2 regions of the Leptotrichia sp. genome follow, and region 2 is predicted to be linked to the other one. Evidence: riboswitches for the same ligand, from Rfam matches in the RefSeq annotation. Region 2 holds a riboswitch; the other holds the start of a gene.
What was found. A riboswitch is a leader RNA that binds a small molecule or an ion and turns the genes downstream of it on or off. The one in region 2 is predicted to bind thiamine pyrophosphate.
Positions count from the first base shown of each region.

Region 1: another riboswitch for thiamine pyrophosphate. It lies ahead of thiD (bifunctional hydroxymethylpyrimidine kinase/phosphomethylpyrimidine kinase); the one in region 2 lies ahead of ACO409_RS01940 (thiamine-binding protein).

Region 1 is NZ_DBHIXN010000015.1:4,952-16,917, forward strand. Features, by position in the region: gene thiF (sulfur carrier protein ThiS adenylyltransferase ThiF) at 1-287, opposite strand, end outside; gene thiS (sulfur carrier protein ThiS) at 291-485, opposite strand; gene thiC (phosphomethylpyrimidine synthase ThiC) at 495-1,796, opposite strand; gene thiE (thiamine phosphate synthase) at 1,832-2,437, opposite strand; gene thiD (bifunctional hydroxymethylpyrimidine kinase/phosphomethylpyrimidine kinase) at 2,447-3,280, opposite strand; TPP riboswitch at 3,337-3,442, opposite strand; gene ACO409_RS04435 (tetratricopeptide repeat protein) at 3,639-4,469, shown strand; gene ACO409_RS04440 (DUF4037 domain-containing protein) at 4,491-5,444, shown strand; gene ACO409_RS04445 (DUF4125 family protein) at 5,615-6,238, shown strand; gene ACO409_RS04450 (tetratricopeptide repeat protein) at 6,459-7,265, opposite strand; gene ACO409_RS04455 (very short patch repair endonuclease) at 7,277-7,786, opposite strand; gene purB (adenylosuccinate lyase) at 7,795-9,237, opposite strand; gene ACO409_RS04465 (hypothetical protein) at 9,319-9,453, opposite strand; gene ACO409_RS04470 (tetratricopeptide repeat protein) at 9,486-10,169, opposite strand; gene ACO409_RS04475 (hypothetical protein) at 10,203-10,691, opposite strand; gene ACO409_RS04480 (adenylosuccinate synthase) at 10,776-11,966, opposite strand, start outside.
Region 2 is NZ_DBHIXN010000005.1:38,175-50,140, forward strand. Features, by position in the region: gene ACO409_RS01925 (ABC transporter ATP-binding protein) at 1-272, opposite strand, end outside; gene ACO409_RS01930 (ABC transporter substrate-binding protein) at 421-1,395, opposite strand; gene ACO409_RS01935 (ABC transporter permease) at 1,445-2,200, opposite strand; gene ACO409_RS01940 (thiamine-binding protein) at 2,172-2,483, opposite strand; TPP riboswitch at 2,631-2,721, opposite strand; gene ACO409_RS01945 (hypothetical protein) at 2,733-3,296, opposite strand; gene tpx (thiol peroxidase) at 3,359-4,000, opposite strand; TPP riboswitch at 4,426-4,516, opposite strand; gene ACO409_RS01955 (EexN family lipoprotein) at 4,521-5,159, opposite strand; gene tpx (thiol peroxidase) at 5,221-5,862, opposite strand; gene ACO409_RS01965 (nicotinate phosphoribosyltransferase) at 5,939-7,369, opposite strand; gene ACO409_RS01970 (ATP-dependent helicase) at 7,540-9,747, opposite strand; gene ACO409_RS01975 (hypothetical protein) at 9,805-10,605, opposite strand; gene ACO409_RS01980 (thymidine kinase) at 10,670-11,749, opposite strand; gene ACO409_RS01985 (alpha-amylase family glycosyl hydrolase) at 11,834-11,966, opposite strand, start outside.

The DNA.
Region 1 (11,966 bases), on a different contig from region 2:
AGAATATCAATTTTTACAAAAGGATTAATTTCCTTTATAATATTTTTTATAGCTTTAGTTTTTTTCATTCCTATATGAGATACTCTATATTGCTGTCTGTTCAAATTACTTGCTTCGACAATATCAAAATCTACTAATTTTAAATATCCTATCCCTGCTCTTGCAAGTAAAGCCGCCACATTTGAACCCAATCCTCCCAAGCCTAAAATACAGATTTTTGTCTTTTTTAATTTTTCAAATGTACCTTTCACATTTCTTTTAAGCAAATCTTCTTCTTTTAAATCCATATATTAACCTCCACCAACAAAACATACGATTTCTATCTTATCTGTATTTTTTATATTAATTTTTTCAAAATCTTCCTTTTTTATTATATTTCCGTTGAAATCAACAACAATTCTATCTGTTCTATATTTATTTTTTGTTAAATAATCTAGCAAGTTAATATTGTTAATTTCTTCATATTTTCCGTTAATTTTTGCCATTTTACACTCCTATTTTAAAATATTTACATCTTCACCTGACATTATTTTTTTCATAGTTCTCATAGAACACATTTTTCCGCACATAGTACAAGTATCTTCATTTTCAGGAGTAGACTCTTTTCTATATCTTCTGGCTTTTTCTTCATCTATTGCTTCTGCAAACATTCCTTCCCAATCTATATCTGCTCTATATTTTGCCATTCTATTATCCCAGTCAATAGCCTTTGGAACTTTTTTACTAATATCGGCAGCATGAGCTGCAATACGAGATGCTATTATTCCTTCTTTCATATCATCTAAGTTTGGCAATCTTAAATGCTCTGCTGGTGTCACATAACATAGAAAATCAACTCCAGCTGCAGCTGCTATTGCCCCGCCAATTGCTGAAGTGATATGGTCATAGCCTGGTGCAATATCTGTTACTAATGGTCCTAGCACATAAAAAGGTGCATTGTGGCAAAGCTTCTTTTCTAACTTCACATTTGCTTCTATTTCATCTATTGCCATATGTCCTGGTCCTTCGATTATTATTTGCACATTTCTTTTCCAAGCTCTTTTTGCCAATTCTCCCAATGTTATTAGCTCTTTTATCTGACAGGCATCTGTTGCATCATTTAAGCAGCCTGATCTTAGTGCATCTCCTAAACTTATTGTCATATCATATTCTTCACAAATATCTAAAAGCTTATCAAAGTTTTCATAAAAAGGATTTTCAGCATTGTGAAGTTCCATCCAGGCATACATAAGCGAACCTCCTCTTGAAACGATATTAGTTATTCTTTCATTCCTTTTGAAAAGTTCTACTGCTTCTCTATTTAACCCTGCATGAATAGTAACAAAGTCCACTCCATCTTCTGCATGTTTTCTTACCACATCTAAAAATTCTTCTGCCTTTATATCCTTTAATTCCTTATCATAAAAGCCAATTGCATCGTAAACAGGAACTGTTCCAATCATTGCAGTAGACATAGCGATTAATTTTTTTCTAAATTTTTCTGTTTTACCAAACGAGCTTAAATCCATTATTGCATCTGCTTTCATATCTATGGCAACTTTTACTTTTTCCAATTCTCTATTTATATTAGGACAATCCTTTGATATTCCTAAATTTACATTTATTTTTGTAGATAAGCCTGTTCCAACTCTTTTTGCTAAAAGAGAGCTATGATTTTTATTTGCAGGAATAGCAATTTCACCTTTTGCCACTCTTTCCATTAAAATTTTTTCATCCATAGATTCACTTTCTGCAATAATTTTCATCTCCTTTGTTAAAATACCTTTTTTAGCAGCTTCCATCTGTGTTTTATACATAATAATATCATCTCCTTGTATTAAATAAAATTTTTTTACATAATATTTACTGTTTTTTTACAATCTTTTTCTGATAATATCCCTGAAACTGCACATATTCCCTGCAGTCCAATATTTTTTAACATACATGCATTATTAATATTTATTCCACCTATTGCAAAAACTGGTATTTTTACACTATTTACTATCTTTTTTAAATCTTCCATTTCTAATTTTTTTGCATTGCCTTTTGTATTTGTTCCAAAAATAGCTCCGCTTCCAATGTAGTCTGCTCCTGATAATTCTGCTTTTTTAGCCTCTTTTGCATTTCTTGCTGTTGCTCCAATTAAAAATTTATTTTTTAAAATCTTTCTTGCCTTTTCTATTGGCATATCAGTCTGTCCTAAATGAACTCCATCTGCCTTGACAGCCTGTGCTATGTCCAATCTGTCATTTATAATAAATAATGCTCCATAATTTTTGCAGATTTCTTTTACTTTTAATGCCTTTTCATAAAAGTCTTTTGTAGAGCTGTTTTTTTCTCTTAACTGAACTATTTTTACTCCACCTTTGATACTTTCTTCTATACATTTATAAAAATCTTTTCCAAGACAGGCTTTTTCATCGGTTACTAAATAAATTTTACAGTCTTTTAAGTCCATATATTCCCCTTAATAAAGTTTTTCTATATCAATATTTTTATATATTTCGCCCATTTGATTTACTGTCCCAGCTATTTCTCCAAAATCTACTGAATTTCTTATTGAACATAAGACAAAATTCTTAGCTTTCTTAACTGAGTCCAGCATAGAATAGCCCTTAGCTAAATTAGAGGCAATAGCTGAAGATAAGCTACAACCTGTTCCATGAGTATTGTTACTAGAAATTTTTTCTCCTTCTAAAATATATATTTCTTCTCTATTCATAAGAATATCCACTGCACTATTTGAAAGATGTCCACCTTTAACAAGAACCCATTTTTTAGTAAAATCTGCAATTATCTTTCCATAAGTTTTCATTTTTTCTATACTATCTATATTTTCTATATTTTCATTCTTTAAAATTATTTTTACTATTTCTTTTGCTTCATCTAAATTAGGTGTAATTATATCTGCCAATTTAAATAATTTATTTACTAAAAAGTCTTTTGTTTCATCTTTTATTAAAGAATTTCCGCTTGTCGCAATCATCACAGGATCAAGAACTATATTTTCTGCTTTATATTTCAATAAAGATTCATATATTATTTTCCCGTTTTCTTTAGTATTTATCATTCCAATTTTTATGGCAGAAACTTTTATAGTATCTAATATTGCTTCTATCTGACTTTTTAACATCTCTATTGAGACATTTTCTATCATCTTTACTTTCTGCGGGTTCTGTGCAGTTAAACTTGTAATAACTGTCATTCCGTAAACTTCATTTGCGGAAAAAGTTTTCAAGTCAGCTTGTATTCCCGCTCCTGCACTGCAATCTGAACCTGCTATTGACAATACATTTTTCATATTTTCCTCCAAATACAAAAAAAGTATATACCTAATTTGTATATACTTTGTAATCTAAAATAAACTTTCTTACTTCCTACGTTGGCATTATCCAAATCAGGTCAAAAGGTCAAGGCTCACATCCTTTTCTCAGTCAATTTATTGACTCCCTTGTAACTAGTTTTATTATTTAATTTTATTATATTTTATTCACACTTAATATAATAGCACATATTTAATTTTTATACAATAGATTCAAAAAATTATTTTTTATATTGTTGCAGAATATAATTTTGTATGGTAAAATTTTATTAAGTAATAAATTTAAAAATGAAATATATTCAAATAAAAAAGAATTGGTGAAAGGGAGAAATCTAAAATGTTAAACGAATTTGAAAAAAAAATTAGAATAAATGAATTGACAAATTTGAGAAAAGAACTTATGCAGCAGGGAAATGTTGTGGAGGAAGTTAAAGTTTTAAAGGAATTAGCAGAACTTACGGAAGATGTTTTTGGAGAAGAAAGTGACGAGAATATTAAAATTTTGAACGAAGTTGGGGGAACTCTTAAATATGTTGGGGAATTTGACACAGCCAAAAATGCTTTGCTGAAAGCACGAGGATTTATTGAGAAAAAGTATGGAAAAGACAGTATTCCATATGCGACTTGCAGCCTAAACTTGGCGGAAGTTTACAGATTTATGAAAAAATATGATAAAACAGAAGATATTTATCTTAATACGATGAAAATTTATGAAGCTAATAATCTTCAAAATGATTATGTCTATGCAAGCGTATGTAATAATTTGGCTCTTTTTTATCAGGAGCTTGGAAGATTTGAAGAGGCGATTGAATTACAGGAAAGAAGTCTGAAAGTATTGGAAAAAGTTGGGGAAAATCCAATTCAGTATGCGATTACATTGAGTAATCTTGTACAGCCTTATTTGAAAGTGAAAAATATTGAAAAAGCTGAAGAATATTTACAAAAATCATTAAAATTAATTGAAAAGGAAGTTGGAAAATCTCACAATTTATATGCGGCAGTCTTAAATAATATGGCAACTTTTTATTTTGAAGAGAATGAATACGAAAAGGCATTGGAATTATTCGAGGAAAGTGCCAAAATCTGTGAAAAAACATTTGGAAAGGAAAGTAATAATTATAAAAATATTTTGGAAAATATTGAAATTGTAAAAGAAAAAATGGTTTAGATTTTTTTAGAAGGAGAAAAAATGGATTCAAATAAAATAAAAGGACTGGAACTTTCAAGGAAATATTTTGAAGAAATTTATCTGCCAGTTATAAAAAGTGAGTTTCCAGAAGTTTTTGAAAAAATGGCGGCTGGACTTGCGGGAGAAGGTTCAGAATGTTTTGGATTTGATGATGAGATTTCGCAGGATCATGATTTTGGACCGTCTTGCTGTATTTGGCTAACTTCGGAGGATTATGGGAAATATGGGCTGAATTTGCAAAAAAGGCTTAATGAGCTACCTAAGGAATTCTTGGGATTTAGGGCATTGAATGTGAGTGAATTTGGAGATGGACGACGTGGAGTTCTGAATATGGATGACTGGTTTTTTAAGTTTTTGGGGGATGTGAAGGCACCTGAAAATTTGTATGATTGGAGATTGATTCCAGAAGAATTGCTTGCAACGGCGGTTAATGGCGAAGTTTTTTTAGATAATTTGGGAAAATTTACAAAAATTAGAAGTGATTTGGAAAAATATTTTCCAGAAGATATACGGCTTAATAAAATAGCCACAAGATGTATGAAAATGGCACAATCTGGGCAGTATAACTATTTGCGGTGTATGAGAAGAAATGAGATTGTGGCGGCAAGGCTAGCGGAAACTGAGTTTATAAACGAGGCAATTCATATAATTTTTTTATTAAATAAAAAGTATAAGCTGTTTTATAAATGGATGCCAAAAGCCTTGAAAAATTTGAAAATTTTAGGAGAAAAAACGTATTTTCTAATTGAAGAATTAGTAAAATTGCCAGTTGGTGCAGTAAACCGAAAATTTCAAATTATTGAAGAAATAAGTGCTAATGTAATTTTAGAATTGAAATATCAAAATATTGTTCCACGACAATTAACAAGCGATTTTTTACAGGATTATGGGCCTTTTGTGCAAAATAAAATAGAAGACGAAAAGTTAAGAAACTGGAATCCTGCGATGGATTAATGTAAAAAATATTAGATTTATTCAATAACTATACAAACTTAGGATTTAATAAATAAAATATCCTAAAGCAAGGGGGCTTGACCCCTTGTAGAGAAAAAAAACTTAGTTTATCGAACATATATCTATTATTTTATAAAATAATTATGGATTTAAAAATAGGAGAATCAAAAATGGAAATAGAAGTTAGTAAAAAAGAAAGTTTTATTAGACAAATTTTAAAAAGAGAATGGGAATTTTTTCAAAATGTGCATCATACAGAAGGAAGAGCAGAATGTCAAGATAATCCACAGGAATTTGAAATTATGAGAAGAAGCCAATGGGAAACATTGCCTGATGAAATCTTGGAAAGTTATTTGGAAGACTTGATTTTAGCAAAACACCGTGGCGAAAATATCGTTCAGGATAAATATGCCAGAATGATGAAGTATAGTGCACCAAAAGAATATGAAGTAATCAAAAACTATTTGCCTGAAATTCCCCAGGAAAAAAAAGAATTAATCAAAAAAATAGTAAAAATTTATTTACATTGGGAAGAAGAAATAATAGAAAAATATCCAAAACTTACCGCAAAAGGTCGTCCTTTACACTCAAAATATGATACTCCAAACTACACTTCAATTGAAACTTATTTAAAGGGAGAATTGTCTTCGTATTCAATAAAAACTTTAAAATTGTATTACGAATATATCCAAAACTGCGTTTCAAATAATATAAATTTAGCAGAAAATAATTTGGAAAATATTGTGCTGGAAAAAGGATACAAAACAATTGAAGAAGCGGAAGAAAGTTTGTAAAAAATAGTTTAAATTTTTTTTGAATAATAAATTTGTCTTATCTAACAAGGGGTAAAAAATCCCCTTGTTATTAAAATAAGATATTGTTTTTTTTATTAAATTAATATTATAGATTTATTTGATAACTATACAAACTCAGAATTTATCAAAATAAATATTCTGAAACAATATGTCTTGACTCCTTGTGGAGATAAAAAACTTAGTTTATTAAACACATATTTTATAAACCGTGTTCTTCCAGTATCAATATAGTATTATATTCTGCTTCCGCTTCTCGTGAACCTCTATCCATTGCCATTTTATAATACTTTTTAGCATTGCTATAATTTTTTTCATCTCGATAAATTGCTCCTACATTTATCATCGCATCTACTTTACCTTTTTGAGCAAACGGTATCAAATATTTTTTAGCTTGTGCAAATTTCCCTTGAACTTTATATAAAATTCCTAAATTATATTCAGGATCATCGTTATTTCCAAGTTCTATTGCCTTCAAAAAATATTTTTCTGCTTCATCGTATTTTTTTTGATAGTAGCAAGAAACTCCTAAATTATAGAAAACTTCACTTTCTTGATATTTTTCTTTTAATAATCGCTTATAAAGTTCATCAGCCTTCTGATAATTTCCTTCCTGTCTGTAAATAATTGCCAATTGAAATATTGCATCATTTTGATTTTTTGCAGCCAATTTTTCTAAATATAATTTTTCTTTATCATAATCTTTTTGTCTATCATAAAACATTGCCAAATTAAACATCGCATCATCATACCCCATATCAGCAGCCATTTTATAATATTTTTCACCTTCTATTATTTTCCCTTGCTCCATATAAAGATAACCTAAATTATATATCGCATGAACATCTTTCTTTTTAGCCAATTCCAAATATATTTTTTCAGCCTTAACATATTCTTTCTGTTCCAAATATGATTTTGCCAATTTAAATTTCTCATTAGAATTTGGAGTTGAAAAAACATTAAAAGAAAGTATAAAGATTGAAAAAATCAATAGTATTTTACTTTTCATTACTTCGCTCCTTAAATTTTTGGATATTTCTTATTTTTCTCTGCAACTTCCATCTGAACTGAAATGTCTTTTTCTTCATAATTAAAGACTCTTTCGATTCTATCCTTCAAAATTTTCAAATATTTTTCCTTATATTCTTCATTTCGTTGTATTTTATTAATTTCACATTCCCAAATCGTAATCACACTAATATCCATCTCAAAAAGTTTCTCATAAACCTCAATATCCCTCTCCACATTTCTTTTGAACTTCTTTTCCCAATACTCCGTGTTTGTCTTAGGAAAAGTTGCAATTTTACAATTTTTATGCCTATGCCAGAAACACCCATTTACAAATATTGCTGTATTATATTTCAGAATAAAAATATCAGGTGTCCCTGGAAGCTGTGAATAGTTCACTCTGTACCTATATCCCATCTTATAAAGTAATTTACGGATATAGATTTCAGGTTTTGTATTTTTGGATTTTATTCTTGCCATGTTCTGGCTTCTTGTGAGGGAAATTTTTTTTGCTTTTTTCATTTTTCAAGTTAAACTCTCAATTCTTCCCTATCCTCAATAATCTCATCCTTATATCTATCCAAAATCGGATTAATCTCATTTTTCACAAAATCCTCAGTCTGATGCCCAGCAAATCCAGTATAATTAGCTGAAACCAAGATTCCTTCCATATCTTCTGCTTTAAGTCCCAGTCTTCCATCTTTTATAATTCTGTCAATTAATCTATTGGGATTTCCATTCAACTTAATTTCCTTTGTTTCTTCCATCGAAAGTTCTCTTATAATTTCGTGAACTTCTTGTCTATCCATTCCTTTTTTAACTGATTCCATAATGATATTTTCAGTCGCCATAAATGGTAATTCCTTTTGAATATTTGCCTCAATTACTTTTGGATAAACAACAACCCCATCCATAATGTTAAGCCAAATAATTAAGATTGCATCAACCGCCAAGAATGCTTGTGGAATAGATAATCTCTTACTTGCAGAATCATCCAATGTTCTTTCAAACCATTGTGTTGCAAAAACTAATGCACCTGTTTGTGAGCTTGAAATTACATATTTTGCAAGTGATGAAATTCTTTCACTTCTCATTGGATTTCTCTTGTATGCCATCGCACTTGACCCAATTTGATTTTTTTCAAATGGTTCTTCCAATTCTTTCAAATGTTGCAACAATCTAAAATCATTTGTAAATTTATGTGAAGACTGAGCAATATTTGACAATAAATTCAAGATTTGTGCGTCCACTTTTCTATCATAAGTTTGCCCTGAAACACCTTGTTTTTTACCAAATCCAGCTTTTTCAGTAACCAATTCATCCAACTGTTTTACTTTTTCAAAATCTCCTTCAAACAATTCTTTAAAACTAGCCTGAGTCCCAGTAGTCCCTTTAACTCCTCTAAATCTCAAGTTTTCTAATCTAAATTCCAATTCTTCAAAATCAAGAAGTAATGAATGAAGCCACAAAGTCGCTCTTTTTCCAACAGTAGTAAGCTGTGCCGCTTGGAAATGAGTAAATCCTAAAGTTGGCAAATCTTTGTATTGCAACGCAAAATCTCTCATTTTTTCAATTAAGACAAGCAGTCTTTTTCTAATAACTAAAAGCCCTTCCTTAATTTGAATCAAATCAGTATTATCTCCAACATACGCACTTGTCGCTCCCAAATGAATAATTTTTCTCGCATTTTTAGCTTGTTCCCCATAAGTATGCACATGAGCCATAACATCATGTCTCAATTTTTTCTCAAATTCAGCCGCAACTTCAAAGTCAACATCATCTTTATATTTTTTTAGTTCCTCAATTTGCTCATCAGTAATAAAATCAAGCCCAAGCTCTTTTTCAGCCTCCGCCAAATTTATCCACAATTTTCTCCAAGTTCTAAATTTAAACTCTGGTGAAAAAATATGTAACATTTCCTTACTCGAATATCTCTCCGCCAATGGATTTGAATATATGCTCATATCTACCATTTCTAATTCCTCCTAATTATTTTTATTTACCTTTCTCTGTAAATTTATACTCTGAATCTAAATTTTAGTTAAATTCAGTCCCTAATTTGTCCCAATCATAATTTTTATTTGTGAATTTTCACGATAACAATTTTCACAACATGTTATTATTTGAAATTCAGAAGAATATGATAAAATAGTCAAAATCCCAAATAATATAATTAACATTTTATTCATAATTTTCCTTCATATCCACAAATTTTACTTTTTTAGTCAACTTTGACAACTTTAAAAATTTTTAACTTTTCTAATTCTTTCAAATACTTATCAGAAAGTTTTTCATCTTTTTTCCTAATTTGCATCGTTGCACTCACTAATGTCTTTATTATTACCTCATCTTTTGAAATAACATTTTTATAATTTTCGTCTTTGATTGTTTCTAAAAATATATTTAATATTTCTTCATATTTTTCTTGTGAGTATCCTGATAAAAAAGTTCTTTCTGCTAAATTTCTTCTTCTATAATCTTCCATTTCATCTTTTGGAATAAACAGTAATTCTTTTTTCTGCTTAATATCCATTTCTATCGCTTTTTTCCCATACTCAAATGAATTTTTAAAATCCTTTTTGTAAAAATACGCAGATGAAATTCCATAATAAGCCCAATAATTAGTACTTACATTTTTTAAATTACTCTTTAAAATTCTATTATACAGCTCTATTGCTTCATCATATTTTGAATTTTTTAAATAAATCATACCGATATTAAGATATTCTGCCATATATTTGTCAGATAATTTTTTCGTAGAAGAAAATTCATTTACTGCCTTTTTATATCCTTCAATAAATTCATTATCTACTTTAAGTTGCTTCAAATTTTTTATTTCACTATTAATATCTGCAAATATATCTATTGAAATTAAAAATACGATTGAAATTAAAACTTTTTTCATTAATCATTCCTTTCTTGACAAAAGATTAAAAAATTAATTATCCCAAATATAAATTGTTCCGTCTTTAAAATAAATTTTCTTTACCCAATCTTGATTTTCAGTAAATTTAACATCAAATGGTTTATATCTAATTCCTTTATCTCTTTCATTAGTTTCGTCTAAAAATCCAATTATTTGTATTTCTTCATCACTTTCAATAAAATTTCTTATCATTTTGGTAGAAACTATTTTACTTATCATAATTTTTGGCTTTTTACCATTTACTTGAAAATCTTTTTCTGTATAAACTTTTTTATTTTTTCCAATTGCCTTGAAATTTTCATATTCTAATTCTATTTTATTTTCATCATCTTTCGATAATCTTTGTCCAACTAATTTTAAAGTAATTGTATCAAAAGATAAATTTTGTGCAACACTTTCACTAACAGTTTTATCAATTTTTAATTTTTTACTATTTTGTGCTTTAGCTGAAAATGAAATTGCTCCTATAACTAACATCAATACTAATAATAATTTTTTCATTAATCATTCCTTTCTTTAAAGTTAAATTCAAAAAATATCTTTATTCTCTTAGGTTCTTATAGATTTCAATTAATTCAAAAATTTCTATTTTACAAACTCTCCCAAATCATATCTATAAATATTCTGAGTTCTTTCAGGTCCAACTGAAATCATTGAAACACGGCATTTCAATTTATTTTCAATATATTCAATATATTTTTTACAATTTTCAGGCAAATCTTCGTAATTTTTTATTTGAGTAATATCTTCGTTCCATCCGTCTAATTCTTCGTAAATTACTTTCAAGTCTTTAGATTTTCTCAAGTTTCCAGGATATGAGTAACAAACTTTTCCATCAATTTCATAACCAACTGCAACTTTTATTTTTTCAAATCCAGTCAATACATCTAATTTTGTCAACACAATATCTGTCAGTCCATCAATTAACACAGCATATTTCCCAATTACCAAGTCAAGCCATCCACATCTTCTAGGACGCCCAGTTGTCGCACCAAATTCATGTCCAACTTTTCTCAAAGTTTCTCCGTCTTCATTTTCCAATTCTGTAGGGAAAGGTCCTTCTCCAACTCTTGTTGTGTAGGCTTTCATAACTCCAAGCACTCTTGAAATTTTTGTCGGTGCAACCCCAGTTCCTACTGTTACTCCACCAGATGTTGGCGATGATGAAGTTACATAAGGATAAGTTCCATAATCAATATCAAGCATTAACGCTTGTGCCCCTTCAAAAAGTACAACTTTTCCTTCTTCAATTCCTTCATTAATTTCCACAACTGCATCAATAATTCTAAATTTAATCTTTTCGGCAAGTTTCATAAATTTATCATAAAGTTCCTCCAAATTGAAAGTTCCTTTACCGTATCTAACTAACATATCATTTTTTTCATTTACATTCCAAGTAAGTTTATCTCTAAATCTTTCTGGCTCCAATAAATCTCCAATTCTAATTCCATTTCTAGCAATTTTATCAATGTAGCAAGGTCCAATCCCTCTTTGAGTAGTACCAATCTTATTTTCACCCATTGCTTCTTCCTTCGCCTTGTCAATCTCAATATGATAAGGCATTATCACATGAGCTCTTTCATCAATAAATAAATTATCAAGCTTTTTCCCTCTTTTTTCCAACTCATCTATTTCTTCAAGCAAAACCTCGATATCAACAACGACTCCAGCACCAATTATACATTTTCCAGCTGAATTAATAATCCCAGATGGTAATAAATGTAAAATAAATTTTTCATCATTTACAACAACTGTATGTCCTGCATTATTTCCTCC
Region 2 (11,966 bases):
TTTTTGTGAGGTAAAAGCAAGTCCTTTTGCAACATATAGCTTATTTTCCCAGATTTTCCAGTTATATCTTCTCCACTCATTTTCACATTTCCACAATCAGGCTTTAAAAGTCCTGCAATAATGTTAAACAACGTTGTTTTTCCAGCACCACTCACTCCTAAAATGCAAACCAGCTCATTTTCATACAAATCAATCGAAACATTTTCTAAAACTTTTTTATTTTCAAAAGAAATGGAAATATTTTTTATTTCCAGCTTTTTGTCTTTCTTCACTTAATATCTCCTTAATATAACATATTTTAATAATTTATAATATAAATTGCAATATTAAATGCAACATTTTTTTATTTTCAAATTTAATATTTTTCTCCTCACTCTGACAAGGGGTCTTGACCCCTTGTTATTATAAGAGTCAAATTTTCTATTTCAGATACTCGTTACTATATCCAAAATCCTTTGGTATTTCACGCTCTATAGCCTTATTTTTGTAAAGCCATTCATAAAATCTGTTCCAACGGTTTCCGTCAATTATTCCCCATTCCTTTGCATCTGACTGATATTCTTTAGAAATCCATTTTTGGCTGGCTGTTACCAAATTTATGTCAAGTTCTGGAGAATTTTTTACCAAGATTTTTGCTGATTCCTCTGGATTTTTCATTGCATATTCATACCCCTTTTTTATTGCCTTTAAAACTTTTTTTGCAATTTCAGGATTCTTTTTCAGGAAGTCATTATTTGCAATAATTACTGGGCTATAGTAATCAAGTTCTTTAGCATAGTCTCGTATTTTTAGAAAATTTGTCTGAAGTCCTGCTCTTTCTGTCGCAATTCCATCCCACGCATAATAAACCCAAACGGCATCAACATCAGATTTTAAACCAGTTACGACATTTGTTATCGTATAAGGAATTAATTTTACTTTGGAAAAATCTCCTTTATCATCTGTTACTAATTTTTTCAAAATGGCTTGCTCAATGTTGTCTTCCCAAGTGGCATATTTTTTACCTTCCAGTTTTTTTGGCGAATCAATGCCTTTTTTCTTCAATGAAATAATTCCAGATGTATTATGCTGAAGAATTGCTGCAACAGCTGTCACTGGCACAGGATTTTCCTTTGCAAACGATTTTGCCAACGTATCCTGAAAACTTATTCCAAATTCTGCTCCTCCAGCTCCAATAAGTGCAGTTGTACTTCCTTCAGGCGGCTGCACAATTTCCACATCCAGTCCTTCTTCCTTAAAATATCCTAAGTCTTTTGCCACATAAAGCCCTGTATGATTAGTGTTTGGCACCCAGTCCAGTACAATTTTTATTTTCTGATTATTTTTAGATTTTCCACACGAAACAGCCAAAATCAAGATTAAACATAAAATTAAAATTTTTGAAATTTTTTTCATTTTTTATACCTCTCTTTATTTTTTATTTTGAATTTTTTTATTTAAAAATTTACTTTTCCCAAACCATGCACCATTTCTGTATTTTTTTTACAAGATACATAAGCAGCAAACTTATTGCAGAGATAAGAAAAATTACTGCAAACATCTTATCAAATGAATACGATTTTCTCACTCTTGTCATATAAACTCCAAGTCCGCTAAATCCACCAAGCCATTCAGCCACAACTGCCCCGATTATAGAATATGAAACCGAAATTCTAAGCCCTGCAAAAAAATATCCTAATGATCCTGGCAATTTGACATGAATAAAATTCTGAAATGGCGTTGCTCCCATCGTTTTTAACAAATTTAACATATCCTTGTCAGCCGAACGAAATCCATCCAAAAGTCCAATAGTTATAGGAAAAAACGAAGTCATAACAATAAGCGTAATTTTTGGCAATATTCCATATCCTAGCCAAAGTACCAAAAGCGGTGCAATAGCAACCGTCGGAATTGTCTGCGTAATCACCAAAACAGGATAAATCATTTTATATGCATATTCAAACCTATCCATAACAACCGCCACAACAAATCCTAGAACTATTCCCAGTCCAAGTCCCAAAAACGCTTCAATAAGTGTAATTTTTGTATGTTCCATAAGTAACGGAAAATCCGAAACAAACGCTTTTACAACTTCAAATGGCGACGGCAACATAAATTTTGGAATAATATTCACCATTGACAAAATTTGCCAAATTATCAGCAATACAGCAATAATAATACTTGGTGCAATTTTATCTGTTATATTTTGAAATTTTTTCATCAATCTTTAAAATATCTCCTTTCGGTTTATAATTTATTTTTACATATGACATTACACCTTCAGCCCCCGCCTTCACAGCCACAACCTGACATTCCTTAACAATCTCCATAAGTTCGTCAAAATCTCCTTCTATCGTCGTTTCAAATGGAGCAACATTCATTTTTAACCCTTTGCTTTTAATAAATTCAATAACTTCATCAACAACTCTTACAATTTCTTCATTTCCTACAACATTTGGCAATACCTGAATTGCAATACTTGCATTAATTTTTTTTTTTTCCATAATCCATCATCCCTTTCCTTAAAACTGTTTTTTTATTTAAAATTTCTTTGTATAAAAAAATCCCCTTATCACAAGGAGATTCTATATTTCTATAAATTTTCTAAAATAATTTAAAAAGATATACAAAATAACTTTAAAATTATTTCTTATTTTATATAAAATACTCCCTCCGACAGCATTATCTGTACAGGTTACATGGGTTTAATTCTCAGCAAAAATTGCTCCCCAGTATTTTTCATTATTTCTATTTTATTTTATTTTAGCTAAGTCTGGATACACATCCTTTAAGAAAATCATATACTCTTTTTCATAATTGATAATGTACCATTTATTTCCATCCTCAAATGCCATTGTTTTTCCTTCGCCATTTATTTTTTGTCCATTATAAATTATTGTAACTTTGGTTGGTATGATTGCATAATTTCTTCCTGTTTCAGTTTTCCCTACTTTAACATTTTCAAAATCAGAGGTATTTTCAATTATTTTCATATTATCTGTTAGTTTATTCATCGTTTTTATAGTTACATTTTTAAGTTCATTTACAGACATAGATCCCTTTTTAGCCAAGTATGTTAAAAATTTTTCTGGCATTTCATCAAAACTTGCTTTATAATTTCCTGCAACCAAATCTTTTGAAATTTTATTTAGCCGTATTTTAATCTCAGGTTTTACTCTTTCCCAAGCTTCCTGTGCTGTTTCTCCTTTTTTACTATTTTGAACAGTTGTATTCAAGTTTTGATTTCTATTTTTATTTGCAGGAGCAGCAAATGTAACAGCTGAAACAACTAACAATAATAAAATAATTTTTTTCATTTTTACCTCCAGAAGATTCATTTTTATTAATTATACCTCATATTTTTATATTTTCAAAATTTTTACTTTTTTAACAGATTATTTTCCAAGAATTTCAATGCTTTCTCAACATCAGCTTCTTTTCCTTCTTCAGAAACATATTCAATATATTTTACAGTATTATTTTCATCAAGAATCATAAGTGCCCTTGTTAAAAGACCTTTTTCCTTTATGAAAAATCCATTTTGAATACCAAATTGATGATATTTAAAGTCAGAAACTGCTTTTAATCCATTAATTTCATTGGCAGTACAAAATCTTTCCTGTGCAAACGGAGTGTCAACCGTTATTGAGTAAAATTTTACATTTGGATAAGTTTTTGCGGCTTCATTCAAATGTTTTGTCTGTAGTGAACAAACTTTTGTATCAAGCGACGGTGCTGTATAAATTACTTTTATATTTTTATCTTCAAATATATTTTTTTCATCCAGCTTTGAATTTATAACCAAAGGCACTTCCTTTATTTTATCTCCAACTTTCAATTCTTTTCCGACAATTGTTACTGGAACTTTTCCCATTGTGATTTTTAAATTGTTATCAGCTTTCAAGCTGTCTAAATATTGCGTATATTCTGCATTTTGTCCAGTTTTATTTTCTGTTTTTACTTTGTTTCCACAAGCGACTGCCAATATTGCAACCGCTCCTAATAATAATATTTTTTTCATTTATTTCCTTCTTTCGTAATCCTATATTATTTCCCATTTGAATAGCAGATTAATCATTAGATATGTTCGATAACCTAAGTTTTTTTATCTATACAAGGGGTCAAGACCCCTTGCTTCAAGATATTTATTTTATTAAATTCTAAGTTTGTATAGTTATCGAACAGGTCTAATATTTATTTCATAATTATTTAACTAATTACTATGTTCTTTCTTTTTTATTTTTGTAGGATTGCTCATTTCCGTAAATCCTACAACCTATGGCTAGTTTACGACATTTTTTTGTACTAGCCTTCATTTAAAAAAGTACTAATATAGCAAAATTAATTTAAAACAAAAAAATCTCCTTATCAAAAGGAGATCCTATATTTTTATAAACTATTTAAAATAATTTTAGTATTATTTTACTTTAGTTAGTATGATTTTTTTATTTTATATAAAATACTTCCTCCGACAGTATTATCTGTATCAGGTTATATGGGTTTAATTCTCAGCAAATCTGCTCCCCAGTATTTTTTATTTATTATTGTTCTATGTTTACATCTGCAAGATCTGAATATAATTCTTTTAAGATAATTTTAGTTTTATCATCGATATTTACTAAATACCATTTTCCTTTATCATCAAATGCTAAAGTCTTTTGATTTAATTCCATTTCTTTACCTTGCGTTAAAATTCTACTCTTTGTCGGTATAATAGCATAATTTCTTCCAGCACTTGTCTGTCCTGTCTTTACATTTTTCAAATCATAATCAAATTTTAAAAATTTTATATGCTGTGAAAGTTGCTTAAATAGCTGTAATGTTACTTCTTTAGCCTTTTGCGGTGTTGTTGAAAGATGTTTTGCTTCCCATTCCCATAGTTTTTCGGGTGTGCTTTCCATACTTGAGCTAACATTTCCTGCCATCATGTCTTTTGACATTTTTTCAACTTTTGTAGAAACTTCAGGTTTTACTTTGTTCCACCATTCCTGTGCCAGCTCATTCTGTGCCTGTTCCACGTTTTTACAAATTTTCTCATCTTTTTTTTCTTTACATTTTATGATAGTCTCTTTTAAAAGCTTATCATTTTTTTTCAAATTTCCTATGCTGTATTTATCTCCACAGGCAGTGAAAATCACTGTAGAAATTGCAAATAAAAATAATAGTTTTATTTTTTTCATTTTTCCTCCAAAAAATTTATTTTCAATTAATTATACCTCATTTTTTCAAATTTTCAAAGTTTTATTTTTTTATCAAATTATTTTTTAAAAATTTTAATGCTTTGTCAATATTTGCCTCTTTCCCTTCTTCAGGTACATATTCAATATATTTTACATTATTATTTTCATCTACTATAATCAATGCTCTTGTCAACAGTCCTTTTTCCTTTACAAAAAATCCATTCTGAATACCAAATTGATGATATTTAAAGTCAGAAACTGCCTTTAATCCGTTAATTTCATTGGCTGTACAGAATCTTTCCTGTGCAAACGGAGTGTCAACTGTTATTGAGTAAAATTTTACATTTGGATAAGTTTTTGCGGCTTCATTCAAATGTTTTGTCTGTAGTGAACAAACTTTTGTATCAAGCGACGGTGCTGTATAAATTACTTTTATATTTTTATCTTCAAATATATTTTTTTCATCCAGCTTTGAATTTATAACCAAAGGCACTTCCTTTATTTTATCTCCAACTTTCAATTCTTTTCCGACAATTGTTACTGGAACTTTTCCCATTGTGATTTTTAAATTGTTATCAGCTTTCAAGCTGTCTAAATATTGCGTATATTCTGCATTTTGTCCAGTTTTATTTTCTGTTTTTACTTTGTTTCCACAAGCGACTGCCAATATTGCAACCGCTCCTAATAATAATATTTTTTTCATTTATTTCCTTCTTTCGTAATCCTATATTATTTCCCATTTGAATAGCAGATTAATCATTATTTTTTATTATTTACTTTTACTTTGATACTTCTCTTATCAAAGTTGGCTTATATAATAAATCTTCATTTCCTCTTACTTTTTCAAAAGTATATGTTTTCAAAATTTTCCCATTTTCAAAAACACATTCCATCACAGAATCTTTATGATATTGATTTTCAGGCAAATCTGAAATATTTACTGTTTCAAATTCTCCATTTTTATTTTTTATCAAGTCAAGCCGTCCTTTTTTACTCACTTTTCCTTTATCGGTAATAGGATTTTTGTAAACATCCCTAACTTCATCACCGATTTTTATACAGCTGCATTTCATAGCAAATTTATGGGTATCCCTGTTAATGCTAGATTTTTCATTTCCTTGCAAAAGTGATCCTCCACAGCCCAAAGTAACATTTTCAGCAGAATATTTATTATCCTTTAAAGATTTATAAATATCCCAGATTGTATCTTCATTAATTCCATCACCTTGTAAAATACGAACTTTGTTAATCACTTTATATCCTTTGGAGTTTATAGTATAGCCAAAATTCTTTTCCAGACTTTCAAGTGCAAATAGAATATTCGTAATTGCATCTCCGCTATCTGGACGTATTGTAACCATTCCATCTCTTGCAAGTATTTTTTTACGCAAATCTTTTCCGATAATATTTTCTACCGCATTAAAAAAGTTATAGCTGTCAAGCACAATTGAAACAATTCCTTTAGGAAATTTATCAAGCATGTTTTCGTATGCTTCCTTTTCATATTTCTGAGTCCATGAAGTCATTGTACTGTGTTCAGAAGCAGGCACACTGAAAGCTGCTATTTTTTCATTATAATATTTACGGGCAAAGACAAGTGCATTTAAGGTATCTGTCCCATAAAAATTTGTAAGATGGGCCATTCCGCCAATTCCAGCACTTTCCTCGCTGGAAACACCACGATAACCAAAATCATGCAATTTAAACTTCAATTCTGCTTCCACATTGTCACTTGTTTCTTCCAAAAAGTGTTTTATAATCTGTTTTGCCTTGTATGAAAATGTAGCAACTGTAATTGGATACCATACTTTTAACAGTAATGTTTCCGCCCAGCCCACAATCCAAGGCACATTTTTGTCAGTTGATTCAACTGTAACCAGCACATTATGATTTTTCACAATACTTCCTTCTGGCACAGCTCTAATTCTAAGCGGCAACTTCCCATCCAACTTTTCTACGATATATCTCCATCCTTCTTCAAAAAATGGCAATCCATGTAATTCACAAATTTCCTTGGCTTCATCTATCATTTCATTTGTAATTCTTTTTGTCAAATACTCCATTAAGTAATATTGCAGTCCAAAAAATTTCACATATCCGTATAAGCCACCACGACTCTCGATATAATCGTGCATATACGTCATATTTTCTGGATATTGAAATGGATGAGTAATTTTATATGAATCTGTCGATAATATTAAATTTTTCATTTTTATTTTGTATGATAATTACAAATTATGTAAAAATCATACTCTCCTTCCCTATACTTTTTTTATTTGTATATTCAATTATAATCCTTTATCCTTTGAAAATATACTAAAAATACAGTAAAACCTCTTTGAATAAAATAAAAAGGCTTTTACTGCAATAATACTATTTTTTATTTTTCCAAAATTTTATCCGCTAAAACCAATGCTATTTTCTTCTCACCAACCATAAATTCCACAATCATACTTTTCATATCCACTTTTTTTATTTTTCCACGTCCGAATTTTTTATGCTTAACTACATCTCCAACTTTATATTTAGAATCTTCATTTGAATCAGACTGAGAAATACTTGACTTTTTACCAAATGTTCCAAATTTATTTTTAGAAAATGGATTAAAATTTTCTACTTTAGGTGAAAAACTTCTTGGAGCTTGTGATTTTTTTCTTAGGCTTGCATAACTTCCACCAACATATTCCAGATTGTCTTGCTTCATTTCATAGATAAATCTTGATGGACGACGTAAATTGTCATCTTTTCCCCAAACTTTTCTTGATGAGGAATAGGAAATAAACAGTTCCTTTTTAGCACGAGTTATAGCTACATAGCAAAGTCTACGCTCTTCTTCCAGCTCTTCTTCAGGTGCATCAAAGGAAATTGATGGAAATAATCCATCCTCCATTCCAGCTAAAAAGACATAATCAAATTCCAATCCTTTTGAACTATGAATTGTCATAAGTTTTACATAATTTTCATCTTCTTCCATTTCATCAGTTGCCGAACTCAATGAAATCATATCAAGATACTCATTTAAAGTCATATTTGGCTTCTGCTTTTCAAGTTCTGTAATACTGTTTAACAATTCTTCAATATTTCTAACTCTGTCTTCCTTATTATCTTCAATCGAATCAATATAATGGGTTTTAATCAATATTTCATCGAATATTTCTTTAATTGACATCTCATCAAGATTTGAATAAATACTTTGCATCATATTATAAAATTCTCGTAATGCCAATTTTGTAGCATTTCTTACTGGAATTTCATCAATATAACGAAGTGCTTCAAGCATTGAAATATTTCTTTTATTTGCAACTTCCTGTATTTTTTCTAGCGTCTTTTCTCCTACCGAACGTTTTGGAACATTAATTACACGATAAAAATTATGATTATCATCTTTATTATTTAAAAGACTTAAATATGCCAAAATATCTTTTATTTCTTTACGTTGAAAAAATTGCATACCACCATAAATTTTATATGGAATATTTGCTGATAAAAGCTTTTCCTCCAGTACCCTTGACTGTGCATTAGTTCTATATAAAATTGTCATATCCTTATACTCAGCACCACTTTTTTTCTTTTTCTTCATTTCTGTCACAATGAAATCTGCTTCATCAAAAACAGTTGCTGCATTATAAATCTTAATCTTTTCACCATCTGAACCATCTGTCCAAAGCGTTTTCCCTTTTGAACTTTTATTATTTTTAATAAGCTCATTGGCTGTATCCAGTATTTTCTTTGTAGAACGATAATTTCTTTCCAGCTTTACTGTAAACGCTTCCTTGTAATCCCTCTCAAAATTCAGTATATTATTAATATTTGCTCCACGAAATGCATAAATACTTTGATCCTCATCTCCTACGACACAGATATTTCTATATTTTGCCGCAATTAAATTTATCATTTCATACTGAATATCATTAGTATCCTGATATTCATCCACCACAATATATCTATATCTTTCCTGTATTTTTTCCAGCACAAAAGCATCATCCAGCAGCTTTCTCGCATTTAAAAGCAAATCTGAAAAATCCATCGCATTATTTGCTCTCAAAACTTCATCATACTTCTGATAGATTTCACCGAAAAGCCTGTTCGCAGGAATTCTCATATCAATTTCTCGCTCAAGCTCCTTAATTCCTACCCCTTGTTCTTTTAATTTACTAATTTTATTAGCAAGTCTGCCTGGCTGAACGCCATCGTTATCCTTAATTCCCATTTCTTTTTTTATTTTTGTAATAATTGATTTTTGATCGTCCACATCATAAATATTAAAATTCCGTCCATATCCAATTCTCTCAGAATAAGTTTTTAGCAATCTCACCGAAAACGAGTGAAATGTAGAAACAACAAGATTATTTGCCTCATGCCCAATAAGTGCCACAGCTCTCTCTTTCATCTCCCTTGCCGCCTTATTCGTAAAAGTAAGTGCCAAAATATTAAGTGGCGAAATACCCACTTCTTTTACCATATGTGCAATTCTATAAGTAACCGTACGTGTTTTACCACTTCCCGCTCCAGCCAGTATCAATACAGGCCCTTCTATTTTTTCCGCAGCTTTTCTCTGCTCTTCGTTTAATTCATCTAAAATACTCATATTTCTCCTTTTTTTTCATTATTACTTTCTGTTCAATTTTTTTATATATTTTTTATTTTAATCAATTCTATTATATTCCATCGCTAAAGGATCTTTTCCAATTTTTTCAGCCCAATCCATTGAATCTGTTTTTAATTCACCTGTTTTTTTATTCACCTGATAACTGAATAATCGTGGTGCTACACTTGGATCTCCTCCACACTTTTCGTTATCACTGCGAATATCAAAATAATAATAATTTTCATCTTGTCCATCTGAAGCCATTATACAATTAACATTAGCCAAATTATGTTTAATTATTGATTTTTTCACTAATTGATATGCTTCCCCTGAATTACCTATTGACTTAGTTTTAGCACTTTTCTGTTTTCTTATATTTGCATCAGAAACTAAATCACTTTCTAAGACAATTTTCCATTCACCATTAATTTTTTCAAATACCAAATATGATGGATAATCTTTTATCCCTTCCTTTGTCGTAACTTCCTTCACAAACTCTGCTTTTACTTGTCTATCTGATATTTTTTCCACTTCAATATTTCCCTTTAAAACCTGTCCATAAACTGGATTTTTCTCAAAAAATTTCTTTTGATCCCTAATATAATAATCCTTTGATACTGTTGTCTGATAATATTCAATTTTATCTGCCAATATTTTTTCTAAAGTATCAAAATCCCCATTACTAGAGGCTTTATTCCAAATATTTACCATTTCCTTAATTTCATCTTCCGTTGTTTTAGTTTCTAATTGGACATTGGTAATGTGATTTTTTTTATTTGTATTTCCAGTTCCCTGGCTTTTCTTCCCACAAGTAATTACACAAAAACAGAACAAAATAACAATCAATAATTTTTTCATTAATAAATCTCTCCTTTAAATTTTTCTATTAATTCACACTCTAAATATATAATAAATTCAAATCTTACAACTCCCGATATTTAACTTCCGTTATTTTCGATATTTTCTCAATAATACCATTTTCTTCCCTTTCTTCCCCAGTGCTGCTATTTCCATTTTTATAAACAATTTCCTTTAAATTCAAGTCTGATTTTTTTAGTAAATCCACTGTCAATAAAATCTGGTTAAGTACACCTTTTTTATTTTTGGAAACAATGATAACTTCTGAATTTTTTCTAAATTCACACATAAAGTCTAGAATACTGTAGCTTCCTTCCAGCTTTAACAAAAGCCCGCCAGTAACTCTGACAAAGATATAATCATTTTCAACTAATGCCAAATTTATTTTTTCACGCAATTTTATTAAATCTATTTTTTCATTCTCGTCCATTTTTCCTTTTATAACAATGCTTTCTATTTTTTTCTTGTCAACTAGCTGATTTTCATACATTTTTTCAACAAATTTCTTGCCAACGTTAATTTCTGTTCCAACAATAAAATATATTTTCCCTTTTTTATCAGTTCTATATCTTACAATGTGATGTCTACGGCATCTTGCCTCATAATTTTCATTTGCGCCAACCATAACCAGCGGATCATCATAATAAGCAGGCTCTCCATTTATTAGACGCTGGCTCGCATAAGCAGGCTTTCCACAGACCATGCAAATTGCGTGAAGCTTATCCACCTGATCGGCAATGCTCATCAATTCTGGCACAGGCTCGTAAGGTTCTGCCCTAAAGCTCATATCAAGTCCTGCGACAATCACTCTTTTCCCATATTCCACATACTTTTTACAAAAATCAACAACTCTTTCCCCAAAAAACTGCACTTCATCAATTCCAATTACTTCAGCATCAATATTTTTTTCCATAATTTCTTCCATTTGAGAAACATCACTTACAGGATAAGCTCTAAAACTGTCATTCCCATGTGAAAATACTCCATTTTCTCCATATCTGTTATCAATGGCATGCTTAAATGCCACTATTTTCTGTTTTGCATACTCTGCACGCCTTAGCCTTCTTATAAGTTCCTCACTTTTTCCTGAAAACATGCTTCCAGTAACGACTTCCAATGTTCCAATTTTAGAATTTTGTATCATTTTACCGTTCCTTTTTATATTTTTTTATTATTCAATATTTAAATAAATTATGTTTTAAAAAGGGGCTTCTGCCCCTACATATTTTTATTTTTTGTTTTTATTTTGTCTAAATGAATCAAACATATTTTTAGCATTACTATATAAAACTTTGACTTCATAAGGCTTTACATTGATTTGAATTTTTTTATCTGAAATTGCATAGTTTTCTTTTAAATTT